DNA from 2 places in the Halopseudomonas litoralis genome. Region 2 is predicted to be linked to the other one. Evidence: riboswitches for the same ligand, from Rfam matches in the RefSeq annotation. Region 2 holds a riboswitch; the other holds the start of a gene.
The links. Region 2 has a riboswitch for cobalamin ahead of BLU11_RS02840 (TonB-dependent receptor domain-containing protein). Riboswitches for the same ligand answer to the same signal wherever they lie in the genome.

Region 1 (6,243 bases), 560 kb from region 2:
TCGCACCTTACATTTCCTGGGCATCTTCCACTTCGTAATCCCAATCCTGAGCACGCTGTTCCAGTATTTCTTCTTCGTATTCGTTCATCTTGTTTTCTCCGTTTCCTGTTGCAGGAGTGACGTTGACACACATCATCTTATGATCCCTGCATTACAGTCTGATGTAGCGGAGCGGTAAAAGTTCAGAGCACAGCACAGCCCACCAGCACAGACACCTCAACCAATTCGACCAGCGCACCAGCGGTATCCCCGGTGGTACCGCCCAGTCGCTCACACAGGTAATGACGAACAATCAGCAATACAACCAGCGCGATGATCAGTGCCAACACGCCTACCCAACCGAACAGCAGCATCGCCAGCCCATGCACCAGCAACAACATCGGCAGACTGCGGCGCGGCATATGTTCAACCAGCGGCTGACCGAGACCACCGGGCCGCACATAGGGTGTGCTGTAGAGCAGCAGCGGCAGCACCCAGCGTCCCAGCCAGGGCGCCAGCAGCAGGGCGCCCCACTGCCCAGCCTGCAGCAGCGCCACCAGGGCGCCGAATTTCAGCAACAGCAGCAATACCAGACTGATGACACCAATCGGCCCGCAGGTCGGGTCTTTCATGATCGCCAGAGTGCGTTCACGATCACCATAGCCACCGACCCAGGAATCAGCGGTATCAGCCAGCCCGTCCAGATGCAGCCCGCCGCTGAACCATACCCATAGCGCCAGCAACAGCGCAGCCTGAAGCAGTGGCGATATGCCCCCCAGCAGCCATTGAGCCAGCAGCAGAGCCACCCCGAGCAGCAACCCCACCAAGGGATACCAGAGCAGCGAACGACCGTTTTCCTCGGCGCAGGGTACTCTCACCAAACGGATCGGCAAGCGAGTCAGAAACTGCAACGCGATCAATAAAGGCATTCGCTCAGCCTCCCGGCACTCTTAACCTGGATACGCAGTCGCTGGCCATGGCCAACTTCCACCTGCAGCAGCCCCTCGCGCGCCAGACGGCGGGCCCGGGCCAGCAGCAGACGCATCACCCCGCCATGGGTGACCACCAGCAGGTGCTCACCGGCGCGACGCTGGTACAGCTCCTCGATCACGCGCAGCACGCGTTGCTCGAACAACGCCAGCTGCTCGCCACCCGGCGGCGTAAAGCCATAAGGATCGGACCAGAAACGTCCCAGATCATCAGCATGATCGACCATCAGCTCGCTGGCATGGTGCCCTTCCCATTCACCGAAATGCAGCTCGCGGAGATCATCCAGAACCACCAGCGGCGCCCGACACTGCTGCGCCAGTTCAAAGGCGAAATCGGCACATCGGCGTAACGGCGAGCTGACGATGGCATCCCACTTCTCCGGCTGCACCGTCGCTTCGCGCATCTGCTGCCAGCCCAGCGGGGTCAGCAGGTCATCCAGGCTGCCGCGGAACCCGCCGCCGAGTTCGGTTTCACCATGGCGCAGCAGATCCAGCGTCAGCATGTGACGGGCTCTGCTGTCACCGCCGCCTCGGCAAAGGTCGCCATCTCATTGTGCAGAGCACAGGCCATACGCAGCAGCGGTACCGCAGCCGCAGCTCCTGTCCCTTCACCCAGGCGCATGTCCAGTTCCAGCAAGGGCTCAGCCCGCAAGGCCGAGAGCACGGGCGCATGACCGGGCTCAGCGCCGCGATGACCAAACAGCATCCATTCGCGACAGGCCGGGTTCAGTCGGATTGCGCACAACGCCGCGGTGGAACAGATATAACCATCCACCAGCGCCGGGATGCCGCACTGCGCCGCTGCCAGGTAGGCGCCGGTGATAGCGGCGATTTCCAGCCCACCAAGACGACTCAGCACATCCAGCGCCGTCTGGCAGTGCGGCCGATGCAACTGCAGCGCCGCCTCGATGACCCGCGTCTTGTGGCGCAGTCCTTCGGCGTCCAGGCCAGTGCCCGGCCCGACCAGCGCCGCCGCCGGCTGATCCAGCAAGAGGCTGGCCATGGCGCAGGCTGGCGTGGTGTTGCCGATGCCCATTTCCCCGGCAATGAACAGTTGCGCGCCCTGCTCCACCGCATCCAGTACCGCCTGACGACCCGCCCGCAGCGCCAGTCGGCACAGCTCCTCACTCATTGCCGGCTCGTGCAGCAGATTGGCGCTGCCCGGTGCCAGATCCAGATGATGCACACCGGGCAGCGGCTCGATCGGTACCGCCAGACCAAGATCACGCAGATCCAGGGTCGCGTCGAGCTGTCGGGCCATGACGCTGATCGCCGCGCCACCGGCGGCGAAATTGCGCAGCATCTGTCCGGTGACCGCCGGCGGCACCGTCGATACGCCCTCCACGGCCACCCCATGGTCACCAGCGAATACACTGATCCATACCCGGTCCATCTGTGGCCTGGCACTGCCCTGCCAGCCGGCCAGCCGTACCGCCAGCTGTTCCAGTCGGCCCAATGCACCCTGCGGTTTGGTCAACTGGGTCTGACGCTGCCTGGCCTGCTCCAGCGACACGCCATGCATCTGCGCCACCGAATTGCGCCACCAATCTGTGTTCATAGATTCCCCGATAATTTCAAATCGTCTGTCCCCGTACTGTCCTTGGCGCCCTTGAGCAGCATCGGCAATCCGGCGACACAGAACTGTACGCGGTCACTGCACCTCGCCAGTGCCTGATGAAGCCAGCCGGCCTCATCCACATAGCGGCGACTCAGTTCGCCCAGCGGCACCACACCCATGCCGGTTTCATTGCTGACCAGAATCACCCGCCCCGGCAACTCATCGAGCACATCCAATAGTGCTTGGCGCTCCCGCTGCAGACGTTCGGCATCCTCATGTAACAACAGGTTGGTCAGCCACAGCGTCAGACAATCCACCAGCAGACAGCGCTCCGGCTCCGCCTGCTCGCGCAGCACCTGGGCCAGGGCCAGCGGCTCTTCGACCAACTGCCAGTGAGCGGGTCGACGCTGGCGGTGATGGGCGATGCGCAGCCGCATTTCCTCATCCAGCGGCTGGCTGGTGGCGATGTAGGTAACCGCCAGTCCCGAGTCCAGCGCGAGGCTTTCCGCGAGTCGGCTCTTGCCTGATCGCGCCCCACCTAATATCAATTCAATCAATCAGTTATCCCGTAAATCTTTAGTAGTTTATAGGCATTGGACAAGCCAAGATCTGGCGCCGGAGCATCAGCTCTCGCCCCAGTGATTGGTAAACAGCAGTTCACTCAGCGGACGTTCAGTTGCCCAGCCCTCTTCAACCAGCATCGGTCGTTCATAGAAAGCATGTACCGGCCCCAGGCAAAGAACGGCAACAGCGCGGGCGTCGCTCGGTAACCGGAGCAGCTCGCCGAGGGCCTGCGGATCAAACAGCGAGACCCAACCCATCCCCAACCCTTCCGCCCGGGCGGCCAACCACAGGTTCTGGATTGCACAGGCCAGGGACGCCAGATCCATTTCCGGCAGCGTGCGGCGCCCGAACACATGACGCTCCCGGCCATCCGGCAATGCGGCGACCAGCAACTCGGCACACTCGCGTATGCCTTCAACCTTGAGTTCGAGAAATTGTGCCTTACGTTCACCCAGCACCTCGGCAGTCCGCCGGCGCTCCTGTTCAACCAACTGGGCAATCTGTTCGCGCAGGTCGGCATCCTGAATACGGATGAAACGCCAAGGCTGCATCAGCCCGACATTCGGGGCCTGATGGGCTGCCTGCAACAAGCGCCCCAGTAGCTCCGGCTCAACCGTGCCACCAGAGAAATGCCGCATATCCCGGCGCTCACGAATCACGCGGTAGACCGCATCCCGTTCAGTCGCAGAGAAGGCACGTTCGATCATGATTGAACCGAGGCCGCAGCTGTGGTCAGAACGCCTGGCAGCGGGCGAGTCGGGAAAGGGAATTCAACATGGGAAAAGCAGGCAGTGGCCGTCAGGGCCGATACCGGGAAGGCATATCTGGTGTTCATTTGTGCTCCGTCGTCCTACTCACCCGTACGGCATGGCTACTTATGCAGTCGGCGAACAGCATTGGCGGAGCGGTTTCAGACATAACATGAAAAAGCTACACCCGCAGAGCCCGCCGCACTGCTGTGACATGCGACAGGCCGGTCTCCGGGCTTGTGAGTGGAGGATTAACCGGCGCCAGGATATAGCTGCCATGGGGGCTCGCACTTACTTACCGTTGCGGGGGCAGCGCCGGAATGGTCAGTAACAGACGCACCGGCTTCCCAGTTTCACCTGCCGGACGACGCCTGACAGGTACCTGAAGCAGGCGCAAGATTATGGGGTTTGCCCAGGGAAGTAAAGAACACTGAACGGTGCTTGACTCTGCCACGATGTCAAGGTTGAAACTGTGCCCAGTTCAAACATCCAGGGAGTACCCGACATGAGCTTCATCGAATTGAATGTAGAGAAAATGACCTGCAGCTCCTGCGTCAAGCACGTCACCGAGGCACTGAACGCCGTGGCTGGCGTCAACAATGTCGAAGTCAATCTCGACAAGGCCAGCGTCAAGGTCAGCGGCCAGGCCGACAGCCAGGCATTGATCAATGCCCTCGATGAGGCTGGTTACCCAGCAACAGAGGCCAGCGCTGCAAAACCGGTTCATGATGGCCACACCACCTGCTGCGGCGGCTGCCAGTAATACCAATACAAGGGGATTATCATGCCTGCGAAATTACGCCTTGTCGCGTTGAGCGCCCTGCTGCTGGGCGGCTTTGCCCAGGCCGCAGACAGTCTGACCATTGACGTCCACCGTGACGCCAATTGCGGCTGCTGCAAGGACTGGATCAAGCATATGGAAAGCAATGGTTTCGAGGTCAATGACCATGTCGAAACCAACATGGCAACCGTGAAACAGGAGCTGGGCGTCCCCCCGCGCCTGGGCTCCTGTCATACCGCTGTGATCAACGGCCAATTCATCGAAGGCCACGTGCCGGCTGATCAGGTCATAGCCCTGCAAGCACGCCCCGACCTGCTGGGCTTAGCCGTTCCCGGCATGCCCATGGGCTCGCCCGGCATGGAATATGGTGACCGCCAGGATCCTTATCAGGTCGTGGGCTTGACCAAAAAGGGTGAGATCGAAGTTGTCGCCGAGTATCCCGGCAACTGAGCTTCTCCTACGCCGGGGTTTTGTGGGGAACGGGCTTGCCCGTGAGGGGTGCCGCCTGCTGGAAGGGCTCCGCGGCCAAGACAGCAGAAACAAAAAAGCCTTCGACCAGCAACTGGTCAAAGGCTTTGGGATATGGCGCAGTGGACGGGACTCGAACCCGCGACCCCCGGCGTGACAGGCCGGTATTCTAACCAACTGAACTACCACTGCGCATCTGATCAACAATCGATACTGACGTACCCATCATCGAAGCAGGCGCGCATTCTAAGCTTTCGTCAGATTAAGTCAAGCCTCAGCTGTACACTAAACCTGCTCCACTCCCCGCCCTCACTTGCCTGTCTCTTTATTTGCCATACCCGGATACATTAACCATCCTGTGGATACAGGTTCTCTACGCAAGGAGTACGAACATGTCCGGCATCGGCTGGTTTTTTATCATCATCATTCTCGCAACTGTCATCGGCGGCCTGTATATGTTGCGCAAGACCGCCAACAAAATGCCCATCGGCGATGAGCAGATGGAGCGTATCAAGGAACGGCAGGCGGAACTGGAAGCACAGGAAAGGCGGGAGAAGCAACAGGACTGATGGTGCTAGAATGCACGACACATTTTCAGCCGCGTAACAGGTAGTTCCACAGCATGGTCAATTCACTGCAAGCCCAGTTGCTCAAATCCGGACTGGTTGATGAAAAGAAACTCAAGCAGGCCCAGCGTGCCAAGAAGAAAGCCGCCAAAAACACCCCGGACAAGGTGCATGACACCGCCGCTGCGGTAGAAAAGGCGCGTAATGAGAAAGCCGAACGCGATCGCCAGTTGAACCTGCAACGCCAGGAGGAAGCTGCGCGTCGCGACCGTGAGGCCCAGGCCAAACAGTTGATCGCCCAGGCCAAGCTGGACCGTAGCGGTGGCGAAACGGCCTATCAATTCGTTGCCAAGAATAAGGTCAAGAAAATTTACGTCACTGAAGAGCAGTTCGACAAGCTCAGCCGCGGCACGCTGGGTATCGTGCGACTGTCCGGCCACTTCGAGGTCATTCCTCTGGACGTAGCCGAAAAAGTCGCAGAGCGGGCGCCGCATTGGCCGGTTGTCATCGCCAGGGTCGAAGCCGAACAACCAGCAGAAGATGATCCCTATGCCGACTTCAAGGTACCCGATGATCTGATGTGGTAACC
Region 2 (6,243 bases):
CGAGCGGCGTATCGGCCAAGCGGATCTCGCCCCGGTAGGCCTGAATGCCGGCCAGACAATGCAACAGGGTGGACTTGCCGGCACCGTTGGCACCAATGACGCCGAGCATCTCACCGGGCCGCAGGTTCAAACTGACATTGACCAAGCGCTGGCCGACGCTCAGATCATGGATACTGATCAGATCCACCGTTTGCGCTCCTTCCATACCAGCCAGATAAACAAAGGTGCGCCGAGCAGAGAGGTCAGTACCCCGAGCTTGAGTTCGCGACCGGGCGGCAGCAGGCGCACCCCAATATCCGCCCCACAGACCAGAATGGCGCCGGCCAGTGCCGCCGGTATCAATAGTCGTTCCGGACGATGGCGTACCAGTGGGCGCAGCAGATGCGGTACCAGCAGGCCGACAAACCCAATGCTACCCGCTACGGCGACCGAGGCGCCAACGAGTATCGCCGCGCCCAGCACTATCATCAGGCTGCCGCTGCGATAGTTCAGCCCCATGCTGCGGGCCACTTGGTCGCCCAGACTCAGGCCTCTTAGTAACCGTTGCTGACTGAAAATCAGCGCGCCGCCGATCAGCAGTGCCGGCAGCAGTAGCCACAGATGCTCCAAGCCACGCTCGGCCACCGAGCCGAGCAACCAGAACACCAGCTCCTGCATGGCATAGGGGTTGGGCGCGAAGTTCAGGACGGTGGCCAGGGCGGCGCCAGCGAGAGTGGAGATGGCCAGACCGGCCATGATTACCATATGCGAGCGGGCCGAGCCGGCCAGGGCCAGCATCAGGATCAGCGCCATTGCTGCGCCGATCAACCCAGCCACGCCCGGTGCCGCTGCGCCGAGGCTGGGGAACAAGCCGAAGTAGAATACGCTGGCCGCCCCGAGCGCCGCGCCCTGGCTGGCTCCGGTCAGGCTGGGTTCGGCCAGTGGGTTGCGCAGCAGGCCTTGCAGAGCCGCGCCGCTGAGCCCTAATGCCGCGCCTACTGCCAGTGCAATCAGCGTACGTGGCAAACGGATTTCGCCGATGACGATGGCGTTCAGACTGTTCTGGCCGATGAGAAAGTCGAACAGCCCGGGCAGCACCGCCACAGACGTTGAGCCGACTGCCAGCGAGGCCAGGGTGGTGACCAGCAGCAGGGCCAACAGAGCAGGGGTGATCAGTCGAGCCATTGGTTGAGTTGCCTTATCAGATCCCAGGTCCAGGGGCCGGGACATTGCCAGCGCCAGTAGTCGGTGCTCAGCCAGCCATCGGCGGGAATGCTGCGGCGCAGCACCGGGTGCTCGGCAAAGCGGTTGGCCAGCGCCTGATGCTCCGGCGCGGCAAACAGGATGGCATCCGGCGGGTCGGCAGCGATCTGCTCCAGGTCCAGTTGCATATGCCCGGAATCGGTCAGGTAGTCGCGCCAGCCGGCCTGCTCGATGATCTGGTGCTCGAAGGTGTCGCGCCCGGTGCCTATGCCATTGGAACCGAGTAGCAGCAGGCGTTTGGCGCCGGGCTGTGGTGTGCTGAGCGCGGGTGCCGGCTGTGCCAGCTCCGGATTGCGACCCATCAATTCGAGCAGGCGCCGCTCGTAGGATTCCACCTGTTTCAGGGTGGCGGGCAGCGGCAGCACCTGCACCGGATAACCCAGGGTACGCAGACGTTCGCGGAGCAACAACGCGCTGTATTGGCCGGCCAGTACCAGGTCGGGTTGCAGGCGCACTATCTGTTCCAGCGAGCCGTCGTGGGTCGGCCAGTGGCCGTTGATCCAGTGGATGGGATAGCGCAGATGCAAGGGGGAGAGGGCGGCCACACGGGCCGGATCGGCATGGTGGGCCAAGGCCCAATCCATGCACAAATCAAGGGAGACGATGCGCTGGGGTGGCTCGGTGGCCAGTGCCATTGCTGGAAGGCCGCCGAGAAAGAATGCTGTGGCCAGGCACAGCAGTCCCCGGTGCAGCCACCTTTTACCCTGGAGCACGGAGGGAGGGAGGGGATCAACTGGTGGCGGGCGGCGGGAAAGCTGCATAAGCGCGGTTAGAAATGAGGTGTCCAAGTGACAGATATCCAGCCAGTACGGCCTTCTTCCATATAGTTTCTCTGCTGGGCAGGAAAGGTAGAAAAATCCGCCACCTGAGCATGACTGTACTGCTTGTCCAGTAAATTGTCGACCTTCAGGCCCAATAAAACATCAGAGGTTGCTTGCCAACTGGTACGAATACCGAGGACGCCGTAGCCTGACATCTTTTGAGTGTTATTCTCATCGCTAAAGGAATGGCTGCTCGCCAACCAGCTTGCTCCAAAGGAGTATTGGCCTACCTGGCGATCAATATCCAAGCTCAGTGTGCGTTTGGCGCGGCGGCTCAAGGTTTTGCCCGTATCACGATCGCGCGGATCAATAATGCTCAGGCCAATTGCGCTTTGCCAGCCCATGAAGTGGTGATTCAGGGATGCTTCAAAGCCGTTGATACGAACGGTAGCGATATTCTGTGGGATCCAGAATGAATCAAGAACGATGGCGTCTTTGATATCTGTGCGGTAGAGGGATGCTTCCAGATGGGCGTTATTCCCCAGTTGGCTCCGCCATTGCAGCTCGTAACTCTTTGAATGCTCAGGCTGGAGATCAGGGTTGGCCTGGGGAGAGCAACCGTAAGTAGGGTCACAAAAATCTGGATAGTAGAGGTCTACAAAGGTGGGTGCTCTGAAGCCTTCACTGTAGGAAAGTATCAGTTGATTGGCTGTGTTGAGCGGTACGGTTAACGCCCCATGCCAGGTGTTCTCACTGCCAAACTGCTGGTTCTTATCGTGCCGCAGCCCCAGTTCGGTAGAGACATGTTGACCCTGATAAGCATGTTGAATATAGGCTGCCTGATTCCACCGGCTATCTTCGTTGTAGTCTGCGTTGCTATGCAGCGTATCCTCATACCATTCAGCCCCCGCTGTCACGCTATGCTGTTCGGACAGGCGCAAATTGTTAAGCCAATGTATGGAATTGCGGTAGCTGCTGAGTGAATCGTGCAGGGAGGAATCATCGGCACGGAAGAAACGCCGTCTTTCACTGTGGCCCAGCTCCAGTTGACTGCTCCAGTTATCATTGAGCTGTGCTTTGATGAATGATGAATAGCTTTTCAGTTCAAATTCATCATATGGGTAGCTGCCAAGGTAGCCCAGATCGTATTCAGTCTCTCCGCGTTGATCCAGTAGACTTAATCCGGCCTCTACCTGTTCACTGAAGCGGTGATTCAGGTTGAAACTAATGGAATTGTTGCGATAAGCATCATGATCGGCATCAGGGCCTTGTTTGACATCGGTGCGATTGATGCCATTGGTGTCTTCTGAGCTGGCATTCAGGCTGAAACGCGTATCCGCATTGCCTCCCGACAACCCTAAGCTGCGTTCCCAGCTGCCGCGACTGCCGTAGGCCAGTCGAGCGCGGGGGCGCAGGCCCTCGCCCTCGCCGTCGGCTCGGCGGGTGAAAACTTGAATAACACCACCAATGGCATCTGCTCCGTAAGTGGCCGAATTGGCACCTTTGGACACCTCAATACGTTCGATCTGATCGATGCTGAGAAACTCTAGTGCAGCAGCACCGCTATCAGCGCCGTTAAAACGCTGACCATCAATCAGAACCAGCGTCTGTGCGGTCTTGGTACCGCGTAAATAGATACCGGAAACACTGCCACGACCACCAGACTGACCAATTTGCATACCGGGTACACGCTTTAGCAGGTCGGCTACGGTCGAGGGTTGCAAACGCTCGATATCCGCCCGGGTAAACACCGTACTGGCGGCGCTGCTGTCGCTGCGCTGTTCCACGTCGCGGTTGGCAGTAATAAGGGTGTCTGACAATTTCAATGCCTGCTCATGGGAAACAGGCTGCTCAGCCAGTGCCAGGCTCGGAGCCAGGGCGATGCTAAGGGCAAGACGGGAAAATTTCATTTTGAATCCTCAAAAGGTCGGAGACTTTCGAGGAGGGCAGGTAAGCAAGTGCGGACGGGAGGAATAATAGAAAACCGGCACGGCACTTGACGGTGATGCCCTCCGCAACACCAGTCGATATTTCATGTGGGCCGGTCTCCGGACTCTCGACGCCCATTCGCTCACCTTCCCATGCCGTGGCACAGTGGTTCTGAGCGAACGCCGATCTGCTGATCGGGGTCGATTACCGTTGCGGGGGCAGTGCCGGGATTGTTCTCTCGATTGAGTCGGGAACGCACCGGCTTTCCGTTTCATGCCTGATGTCAGGCACACCTGCATGAATAGCGCGGCGAATGGTATGCCCCTGACTTGGGAAACACAAGTGCGATGCTGGCGCGGCGCCGCCATCGGCTGGAACAAAGCCGCGGCAAAAGGCATACTGCAGCACCTCGCCATCACCTGGCCGCCTGCCGATCATGCTGCTATCCGATACCGACACGTCTTTTACCGAGACCACCGTTGTCCAGTTGCGCGACTATTCTGAGTGGCATTGTGGCCGCAGCCGTTATGCCATCTGGATGATCCCCATCAACTGCCCGGCCATACTCGACTACATTGATCGGGTCACGGCATCTTTGGCGGATTTGTTGCACCCTTCCCGGCGCCAGCCACATATCACGCTGTTTGTCTGTGGTTTCGAAGAGGAGGCCGTGATACACAATGACGACTTTACCCCTGCCCAACTGCAGCGCCAGCTGGCTGATCTCGACAGGCTGAGCCTGCCGCCGTGCGATCTGCGGATAGGGGCGCTGGACAGTTTCTCCAGTGCGGCCTTTCTGGCGGTGGGAGACCCGCAGGGACACCTGCCCCGCTGGCGCGAGACGCTGGCCGCCAGCTGCACCGAGATTCGCCAGGCCGCCTATGTGCCGCACATTACTCTGGGGCTGTATCGACAGTCGATCAGCGCCGAGGACCTGCGTCGGCGCCTGGCGCAATTGCCGGTGCCTGATGGACTGTCGCTGCCGGTGGAGCGGCTAGAATACGTTACCTATCGCAGTGATGACATGTTCAGTCCGCTGGAATGCCAGCAGCAGGTGCGCTGTCAGACCAAATCAGACTGACACCTCTGGCGCAGCAGGTTTTCAGATCAGTATGGGGAAATGCAGCGGTTATACTCGGGTTTCCGTATTCAACAGGGGCGCATGCCGATGAAAAAGAATGTAGTGGTATTCAACCGTCTGGCCCCGGACCTGGTCGAGCGGTTGGCAAAGCATTTCAACGTCGTGCAGCTGGCTTCCGCCGCCGAGCTGCCGGATGCTCTGGCAGCGGGTCCGGTACATGGTTTGATTGGTGCCGGCTGGCAGCTGGGTCGCACTCAGCTTGCGGCCGCGACCGATCTTGAGGTGGTATCGAGCATCTCGGTGGGCTACGACAACTACGATCTGGACTATCTGAACGAGCGCGGCATCCTGCTCACCAATACCCCGGATGTCTTGACCGAAACCACCGCCGACCTGGCGATGACGTTGATGCTGACCGCGGCGCGACGGATCGTCGAACTGGACGGCTGGTTGCGCGCGGGCAACTGGCGGGCGGCTCTGGGACAGGATCATTTCGGCTGCGATGTGCATGGCAAGACGCTGGGTATCATCGGTCTGGGCAATATAGGCGCGGCGATAGCCCGACGTGGGCGCTTCGGATTCGGCATGCGGGTGCTCTACACCAGCAACAACCGCAAGCCTGAGCTGGAACAGGAGTTGGGTGCCGACTTCCGTGATCTCGATGGACTGCTCGGTGAGTCCGACTTTGTCTGTGTGGTGGTGCCCCTCAGCGAACGCACCCACAAGCTGATCGGACAGCGCGAGCTGGGTCTGATGAAGTCCAGTGCCATTCTGGTGAACGTGGCACGCGGCCAGGTGGTTGACGAGGTCGCGTTGGTAGAGGCATTGCGCGAGAGGCAGATCCGCGCCGCCGGGCTGGACGTATACGAGCAGGAACCGCTATCCGACTCGCCGCTGTTTGGGCTGAACAATCTGGTTTGTGTGCCCCACATAGGCTCGGCCACCCACGAGACCCGCCGCGCGATGGCCGAACTGGCGGTGCAGAATCTCGAATCGGCGCTGCTGGGAGACCCCCCGTTGCATATGGTCAACCCGCAGGTGAAGGCAGGCTGAGATCCTTGAGCGGAACCGATGGTTGCCGCTCAGGATTGCCGCTTGGCAACCAATCCCAGCCAGATACTGGCTGCGGCGACCAGACCGAGTGCCATCCAGGAAATAACGTCATGCCAGCCGTCGCCGATCAGAGCGACCAGCAGCCCCGCTGCGCTGATGAGTCCGAACAGGATCGGC

Region 1: it holds a riboswitch for cobalamin, as region 2 does, so the genes downstream of both, bluB (5,6-dimethylbenzimidazole synthase) here and BLU11_RS02840 (TonB-dependent receptor domain-containing protein) in region 2, are expected to answer to the same signal.

The regions. Positions count from the first base shown of each region.
Region 1 is NZ_LT629748.1:1,121,946-1,128,188, reverse strand. It holds gene BLU11_RS19670 (hypothetical protein) at 8-136, opposite strand; gene BLU11_RS05585 (adenosylcobinamide-GDP ribazoletransferase) at 183-908, opposite strand; gene BLU11_RS05580 (histidine phosphatase family protein) at 896-1,471, opposite strand; gene cobT (nicotinate-nucleotide--dimethylbenzimidazole phosphoribosyltransferase) at 1,465-2,526, opposite strand; gene cobU (bifunctional adenosylcobinamide kinase/adenosylcobinamide-phosphate guanylyltransferase) at 2,523-3,083, opposite strand; gene bluB (5,6-dimethylbenzimidazole synthase) at 3,150-3,797, opposite strand; cobalamin riboswitch at 4,045-4,240, opposite strand; gene BLU11_RS05560 (heavy-metal-associated domain-containing protein) at 4,345-4,602, shown strand; gene BLU11_RS05555 (DUF411 domain-containing protein) at 4,624-5,070, shown strand; tRNA gene BLU11_RS05550 (tRNA-Asp) at 5,204-5,280, opposite strand; gene BLU11_RS05545 (DUF2897 family protein) at 5,481-5,657, shown strand; gene BLU11_RS05540 (DUF2058 domain-containing protein) at 5,711-6,241, shown strand.
Region 2 is NZ_LT629748.1:563,262-569,504, forward strand. It holds gene BLU11_RS02825 (ABC transporter ATP-binding protein) at 1-187, opposite strand, end outside; gene BLU11_RS02830 (FecCD family ABC transporter permease) at 178-1,164, opposite strand; gene BLU11_RS02835 (ABC transporter substrate-binding protein) at 1,152-1,877, opposite strand; gene BLU11_RS02840 (TonB-dependent receptor domain-containing protein) at 2,012-3,913, opposite strand; cobalamin riboswitch at 4,026-4,244, opposite strand; gene BLU11_RS02845 (2'-5' RNA ligase family protein) at 4,369-5,013, shown strand; gene BLU11_RS02850 (2-hydroxyacid dehydrogenase) at 5,101-6,066, shown strand; gene BLU11_RS02855 (hypothetical protein) at 6,096-6,243, opposite strand, start outside.